DNA from 2 places in the Neorhizobium descurainiae genome. Region 2 is predicted to be linked to the other one. Evidence: predicted binding sites of a transcription regulator. Region 2 holds the regulator's gene; the other holds the start of a gene.

Region 1 (3,999 bases), on a different contig from region 2:
AGAGCGCGCCAATGACGGTGTTGTTGGTGCGCACGATGGTTCGCGCAGCTTCCGGGTTGACGCCCTCGCGGCCGACCAGGGCGAAATAGTCGTCCACGTAGTCGCGGTAACGCGGGTCGTCTTCCGGATTGACCACGGCGAAATCGACATTCGGACGGATGCGGATGCCGAAGCGTTTCAGGCGCGCCTCGATGACCGAGGGGCGGCCGATCAGGATCGGGGTGGCGGTCTTTTCCTCGAGCAGGACCTGGGCTGCGCGCAGCACCCGTTCGTCTTCGCCTTCGGCAAAGATGACGCGGTTCTTCTCGGCGCTCTTGGCGGCGTTGAAGATCGGTTTCATGACGAAGCCGGAACGCCAGACGAAGCGGCTCAGCTGATCGAGATAGGCATCGAAATCCTGGATCGGCCGGGCGGCGACGCCGGTCTCGGCGGCAGCCTTGGCGACGGCCGGGGCGATGCGCAGGATGAGGCGCGGATCGAAGGGCGAGGGGATGAGATAGTCCGGGCCGAAGATCGGCGTGTCGCCCGAATAGGCGCGCGCGGCGACGTCGGAGACTTCTTCGCGGGCAAGCGCGGCGATCGCCTTCACGGCCGCCATCTTCATGTCCTCGTTGATCGTCCGGGCGCCGCAATCGAGCGCGCCGCGGAAGATGTACGGGAAGCACAGCACATTGTTGACCTGGTTCGGGAAATCCGAGCGTCCGGTACAGATCATCGCGTCGGGCCGGGCGGCGCGGGCAAGCTCGGGCATGATTTCCGGCGTCGGGTTGGCGAGCGCCATGATCAGCGGCTTTTCCGCCATCTGGGCGAGCAGCTCGGGCTTCAGCACGCCGGCGGCCGAGAGACCGAGGAAGACGTCGGCGCCGCCGATGCTGTCGGCAAGCACGCGCTTGTCGCTCTTCTGCGCATAGATGGCTTTCCATTCGTCCATGAGCTCGGTCCGGTCCTCATAGACGAGGCCCTCGATATCGTGGACCCAGATATTCTCTTGTCTCGCGCCGAGCGAGACGAGGAGATGCAGGCAGGCGAGCGCCGCCGCACCCGCGCCCGACGTGACGATCTTCACGTCGGCGATGTTCTTGCCGGCAAGCTCCAGCCCGTTCATGATCGCCGCGGCGACGATGATCGCGGTACCGTGCTGGTCGTCGTGGAAGACCGGGATGTTCATCTTTTCGCGCAGCCGGCGTTCCACCTCGAAACATTCCGGCGCCTTGATGTCTTCCAGGTTGATGCCGCCGAAGGTCGGCTCGAGCGCCGACACGGTCGAGACCATCGCGTCGATGCTGTTCGCGTCGATCTCGATGTCGAAGACGTCGATGCCGGCGAATTTCTTGAAGAGGACGGCCTTGCCTTCCATGACGGGCTTGGAGGCCAGCGGACCGATATTGCCGAGGCCGAGCACGGCGGTGCCGTTGGAGATGACGGCGACGAGATTGGCGCGGGCGGTGAAATCGGCGGCGGCATCCGGATTGTCCCGGATCGCCAGACAGGGTGCGGCGACGCCCGGCGAATAGGCGAGCGCCAGGTCGCGCTGGTTGCCGAGCGGCTTGGTCGCCTGGATCTCAAGCTTGCCCGGGCGCGGATAGCGATGGAAGAACAGCGCCTGTTCGTCGAGATCGCCGCTCACCGGCACGGTGGACGATTTCGGTTTTTCCTGGGCGTTCATGGTCCCTCCTGGCACTTCTTTTCTGTCTTGCTGGGTCGAAAGGCGAGCGTCCCTCATTACATCAATCGACCGGATGCGACAGCAGCTAATTTGCGGTCGTGGCGGAAATTGGAGCATGGCGAATAGTCGCGGAGACGGCTTTTCCCTTGGCCTGTCATCATCCTGAAACACGAGTCTGGTTTTGAAAATCGCAGAAGCGGCAGCGAAAGGACGACTTCGTGACCGGTGAAATGGAAACAAGGCATTTCAGAACGCTCTTCATTTCGGACGTGCATCTGGGCTCCAAAGCCGCCCGAACCGACTTCCTTCTCGACTTTCTGCGCTATCACGAAGCCGACACCATGTTTCTGGTCGGTGATATCGTCGACGGCTGGCGCCTGAAGCGCAACTGGTATTGGCCGCAGGGCTGCAACGACGTCGTCCAGAAGCTCCTGCGCAAGGCGCGCAAGGGCACACGCATCGTCTACATCCCCGGCAATCACGACGAATTCCTGCGCTCCTTTCCCGGCACGCATTTCGGCGGCATCGAAGTGGCCGAACGCGCAACCTACGAAATGGCCGACGGCAAGAAATACCTGATCCTGCACGGCGACGAGTTCGACGTCGTTGTGCGCAATGCCCGCCTCCTCGCCTATCTCGGCGATTGGGCCTACGATGCCGCGATCGTCATCAATGTCGGCCTTGCCGCGATCCGCCGCCGCCTCGGCATGCCCTATTGGTCCTTCTCCGCCTGGGCGAAGCTGCAGGTCAAGCATGCGGTCAACTTCATCGGCGAATTCCAGCGTGTCGTGGCCGAGGAGGCCCGCCGCAACAATGTCGACGGCGTGATCTGCGGCCATATCCACCATGCCGTGATGGAGGACATGGACGGCATTCACTATGTCAACACGGGCGACTGGGTGGAGAGCTGCACGGCAATCGCCGAGCACCATGACGGGACGCTCGAGATGATCTCCTGGCAGAGGATCGGCACGACAGCCGAGATCAAGGCGCTGCCGAAGCCGCAGAACGTCGAGGACATGCAGGCCGCCTGACAGGGTGGCTGTGTGTATCCGGGGTAATCCTGCAGGACGGCTATTTCTTGCCATAGGCAGGGCCGGGGTCCTGTGTTAGGTAAGCTGAAAGTTTCGGCAACCTACCCGTGAAATCGTGATTCCTGCACATGCGGCGCCTTCGGCGCCCCGGTTCTTTCAACTGCGCTGCGCGCTCGCTTATGGCGCGCCGTTGGGGGTGAACGGCGTCATCCTGCCTTACCTGCCGGTCTGGCTCGACGGACTTGCTTTCACGGAATTCGAGATCGGCGTGGTTCTCGCCGTGCAGATGATTCTCCGCGTGCTCGCGGCGCCGACGGCCGGACTCTTCGCCGACCGGTTGACGGAGCGGACCTTGGTGCTCGCCTGGTCGGGTGCCCTGTCGCTGCTGACGGCGTTCGCCATGTTCTTCGCACGCGATTTCTGGCCGCTGCTGATCGTCATCGCCGTTCAGGCGGCGGTTTTCGCGCCCTATGCGCCGATCGTCGAATCGATCGCGGTGACCGGCGTCCGGCGCTGGGGCTTTCAATATGGATCGATGCGCGTCTGGGGTTCGATCGGCTTCGTGGCGGCAGCGCTCGCCGTCGGCGAATTGCGCGGCATCTGGGGCGGGCACGTCATCCCGCCGGCGCTGGCGATCGGTTTTCTGTTGACCATCGCCGCGGCCTTCGCGGCACCCAGGCTCGGCCGGGCAGTGATCGTGCCCGCTGCCGACAAGGGACTGCAGCCGAGCGCGCTGCGGCGGATCGACCTGCACGTGCTGATGATCGGCGCCTCGGTGATCCAGGCAAGCCACGGCATGTTCTACACGTTCGGCGCCATTCATTGGCAGCAGGTCGGCTTCTCCAGCGGTTCGATCGGTATCCTTTGGAGCATGGCGGTCATCGCCGAGATCATGGTCTTCTTCGCGGCGGGCTGGATCGCCAGGCGCGTTCCGCCCTGGACGCTGATGCGGATCGGCTGCGCGGTGGCGGTGCTGCGCTGGACGCTGTTTCCCATGCCGCTCGGCTTCTGGGGATATCTGGCGCTGCAGTTGACCCATGCCTTCACCTTTGCCTTCGTGCATATCGGGCTGCAGCACCGGCTGGTGGAATCCGTTCGGGAGGACCAGGAATCTTCCATGCAGGGTGCCTATGTCTTCTACAACGGCGTCTTCCTGGCGCTTTCGACCTTCCTCTCCGGCTTGATCTACCGCGAATTCGGACCGGCGAGCTATGTCGCCATGTCGGTCGTGGCGCTTGTCGGCCTTGCGATCATCGCGCTTGCGGCCCGGCTTCAGCCCCAGAGGCTGGGCGCCGGAGG
Region 2 (3,999 bases):
CATCGCAGATCTTGCGCAGCGCCTGCAGGAATTCCTTCGGAACCGGACGGATGCCGCCTTCGCCCTGGATCGGCTCGATGAGGATCGCAGCCGTCTTTTCGGTGATGACGGCCTTCAGCGCTTCCAGATCGCCGAAAGGCACCTGGTCGAACCCTTCGACCTTCGGCCCGAAGCCTTCCAGATATTTCGCCTGACCGCCGGCGGCGATGGTCGCAAGCGTGCGGCCGTGGAAGGCGCCTTCGAAGGTCACGATATGGAACCGCTCCGGATGGCCCTTCACATACTGATAGCGGCGGGCCGTCTTGATGGCGCATTCCAGTGCTTCCGCACCCGAGTTCGTGAAGAACACCTTGTCCGCGAAGGATTTCTCGGCGAGGCGGCGCGACAGCGTCTCCTGGCCCGGCACCTCATAAAGATTGGAGGTGTGCCAGACCTTCTCGGCCTGCGCCTTCAGCGCTTCGACGAGATGGGGATGGGCATGACCAAGCGAGTTGACCGCGACGCCCGATCCGAAATCGAGATATCGCTCGCCGCTTTCCGTCACGAGCCATACGCCCTCGCCGCGCTCGAAGCGCAACGGGGCCCGGGCAAAGGTGTCGAAAAGCGCGGCTTCAGCCATGGCGACATCACTCCTCTAGGCAATCCGAAAGACCGGCCAAACCGGCCGGAAAAATCAAAAATGCCGCCCAGTGGGGCGGCGGGGGCACTATCGGGGTTTAGGGCCCGAATGTCAACAAAGCCCGGCACCTTAGCCGGCTTTGCCGAAGAAACAGGCAGGCACCTGCATATGTGACAAAAATGACTCTCCCCAACAGCAAGTTGGGGAAAACCAAGAAATCGATTCCTGCAGATTCTCCCGACTCTTGCCACGGAGTCAGCCTCACACTAGGTTAATCGTCAATTACTAGACTGCATGCGGCGGAACTAGTCACCTCAAGCATAGATGTAGTGGGTGTTGCGGAATGATGTCTGCAGCAAAGGTGGAAGGATTCTGCATGCCTGCAACGTTCAAAGGCGGAGAACGGGCATGAACTGGACAGACGAGCGCGTCGAAAAACTCAAAAGATTGTGGTCGGAAGGCTTGAGCGCCAGCCAGATCGCCGCACAACTCGGAGGCGTGAGCCGCAATGCCGTGATCGGCAAGGTGCACCGCCTCAGCCTGCCGGGCCGGGCAAAGGCCGGCGGCACCATGGCCACGGGCCGTTCGGCGGCCAAGCGGACCACGTCGGCGCCCCGGGCTCCGAACTATGCGTCGCGTGTCGCCACCCGGACCGTCGCCCGCGCAGTCGGCGCGACCCTTCTCAAGGAAGAGATCGAAGTCGAGGCTTTCGAGGAGATGGAATATCGTCCGGCCGCCAATGTGGTGGTGCCTATCTCCCGTCGCCTCGCCCTGACCGAGCTCACCGAGCGCACCTGCAAGTGGCCCGTCGGCGACCCGCTCAAGGAAGATTTTCACTTCTGCGGCTGCGACTCCCCGGACAACTCGCCCTATTGCGGCTACCACACGCGGCTTGCCTACCAGCCGGTGCACGAGCGCCGCAGGGCCGCCGCCCGGGCCTGAGAAGAGCACGGCAGGACGATGCATTGAAAGCGGGCCCCGGCCCGCTTTTTTCCTGCGTATGGCAGCTATGCCGCGCCGAGGCTTGCCGAACGGCGCGAAAACACCTATCTCATTGCGGCGAGGACGACCTCCCCCATACCGGGCACAATGTCGGGACGACCCGAGGCTTTATTCTTGGGTTAAGAAATGCGCTCGACACGTGATCGTATCCGCCACGCCATCAGCTTCGAAGTCATCGCGCTTCTCATCGTCACGCCGCTCGGGGCGCTTGCCTTCGGCAAGCCGGTTTCCGACATCGGCGTCATCGCGATCGGCGGCGCGACGATCGCGACCGGCTGGAATTATCTCTACAACCTCGGCTTCGACCATCTGATGCGGCGGCTGACCGGTGGCACGCAGAAGACGCCGGCAATACGCGTGGGCCATGCCGTCCTTTTCGAGGTGGGCCTGCTCATCGTGCTTCTGCCGTTCGTCGCCTGGTATCTCGGCATCAGCCTGTGGGAAGCGCTGATCATGGACGTGGCTTTTGCCGTCTTCTACGTCTTCTATGCCTTCATCTTCAACTGGGGCTATGACCGGCTGTTTCCGCTGCCGGAATGGCAGGAGGCGGAGGCGCGCTGACGCGCGCCTCTTTCGGCAGTCAGGATTCCATCGAATAACCGGCCCCACGGACGGTGCGGATGACGTCCTGCATGTTGGAGAAGTTCAGCGCCTTGCGCAGGCGTCCCACATGCACGTCGACGGTGCGCTCGTCGACATAGATGTCGTGGCCCCAGACGCCATCCAAAAGCTGCGAACGGGAGAAGACCCGGCCGGGCGACGCCATCAGGAACTCCAGCAGGCGGAATTCCGTCGGGCCGAGGCGGACTTCACGGCTCTTGCGATGCACGCGATGGGTCTCGCGGTCGAGCTCGATGTCGCCGCAGCGCAGAACGCTGGAGAGCACTTCCGGGCGGGCGCGCCGCAGCATGGCTTTGACACGGGCCATCAGTTCCGGCGTCGAGAAGGGCTTGACCACATAGTCGTCCGCCCCCGTGGCCAGGCCACGGACGCGCTCGCTCTCTTCGCCGCGGGCGGTCAGCATGATGATCGGCAGGCGCTCCGTTTCGGGGCGCATGCGCAGACGCCGGCAAAGTTCGATGCCGGAAACGCCGGGCAGCATCCAGTCGAGGATCAGAAGATCCGGCGTGCGCTCCTGAAGCCTTATCTCGGCCTCATCCCCACGCAGGATCGTCTCGACGTCGTAACCTTCAGCTTCGAGATTGTAGCGAAGAAGCACGCTCAGCGCTTCCTCATCCTCCACGACAGCGATTTTTGGCAGCATTCTCACTCTGCTCCGTCAGCATTCCGTCATTCGGTGATCGCGCCGAGGGTGTTCGACGTGTCGTCCTTGGGACGCTCGCCTTCCGGCTGGGCACCCGTCGTCATGTAGTAGATCGTCTCGGCTATGTTGGTAGCATGGTCGCCGATGCGCTCGATGTTCTTGGCGCAGAACAGGAGATGGGTGCAGGTGGTGATGTTGCGCGGATCCTCCATCATGTAGGTGAGGAGCTCGCGGAACAGCGACGTGTACATCGCGTCGATTTCCTCGTCGCGGATGCGGATCGCCTCGGCCTTCTCGGCGGAACGGCTCGCATAGACGTCGAGCACTTCCTTGAGCTGCACGAGCGCGAGATCGGAAAGGTGCTCGATGCCGCGTGCAAGCTTGCGCGGCACGCCGGTGCCCTGAACCGCGATGACCCGCTTGGCGGTGTTCTTGCCGAGATCGCCGACGCGTTCCAGATCGCCGGCGATGCGAAGGGTGCCGACGATCTCGCGAAGGTCGGACGCCATGGGCTGGCGCTTGGCGATCGTGACGATCGCCTTGTCCTGGATCTCGCGCTCGGCGTGGTCCAGGATCACGTCGTCGGAGATGACCTTCTGGGCGAGCGCAGAGTCGGAGTTCACAAGCGCGCGCACGGCATCCGAGCACATCTGCTCGGCCAGGCCGCCCATTTCGGAAATGCGGCGGCTCAGATATTTCAGTTCATCGTCGTAGGCCGACAGGATATGGGTCGATGCCATCTTCTAATCCTCGAAATTGGTGTCAGGCGGCACAGTCGGCTGATCAGCCGAAACGACCCATGATGTAATCCTGGGTACGCTGGTCGTCCGGGTTGGTGAACATCTTGTCCGTGTCGTTCTCCTCGACCAGCTGGCCGAGATGGAACATGGCGGTGCGCTGGGACACGCGGGCGGCCTGCTGCATCGAATGCGTCACGATGACGATCGTGTAGTTGGCGCGCAGTTCGTGGATGAGTTCCTCGACCTTGGCGGTGGCGATCGGATCGAGCGCCGAACAGGGTTCGTCCATCAGGATGACTTCCGGCGACACGGCGACCGCGCGGGCGATGCACAGACGCTGCTGCTGGCCGCCGGAAAGGCCGGTGCCGGATTCC

The links. The regulator PhoB, encoded in region 2, activates phosphate uptake and scavenging genes when phosphate is short. The targets are predictions, from matches to a motif close to TGTCATNNANCTGTCAT.
Region 1: the regulator PhoB is predicted to act here: its motif matches at 1,819-1,835, upstream of ACMGE0_RS18375 (UDP-2,3-diacylglucosamine diphosphatase).

Annotation. Positions count from the first base shown of each region.
Region 1 covers NZ_JBLFFK010000010.1:124,411-128,409, reverse strand. The annotation lists gene ACMGE0_RS18380 (NADP-dependent malic enzyme) at 1-1,666, opposite strand, end outside; gene ACMGE0_RS18375 (UDP-2,3-diacylglucosamine diphosphatase) at 1,897-2,700, shown strand; gene ACMGE0_RS18370 (MFS transporter) at 2,816-3,999, shown strand, end outside; gene dgcA (N-acetyl-D-Glu racemase DgcA) at 3,973-3,999, opposite strand, start outside.
Region 2 covers NZ_JBLFFK010000018.1:113,616-117,614, forward strand. The annotation lists gene ACMGE0_RS25125 (aspartate aminotransferase family protein) at 1-619, opposite strand, end outside; gene ACMGE0_RS25130 (GcrA family cell cycle regulator) at 1,028-1,561, shown strand; gene ACMGE0_RS25135 (PACE efflux transporter) at 1,748-2,182, shown strand; gene phoB (phosphate regulon transcriptional regulator PhoB) at 2,202-2,885, opposite strand; gene phoU (phosphate signaling complex protein PhoU) at 2,912-3,625, opposite strand; gene pstB (phosphate ABC transporter ATP-binding protein PstB) at 3,669-3,999, opposite strand, start outside.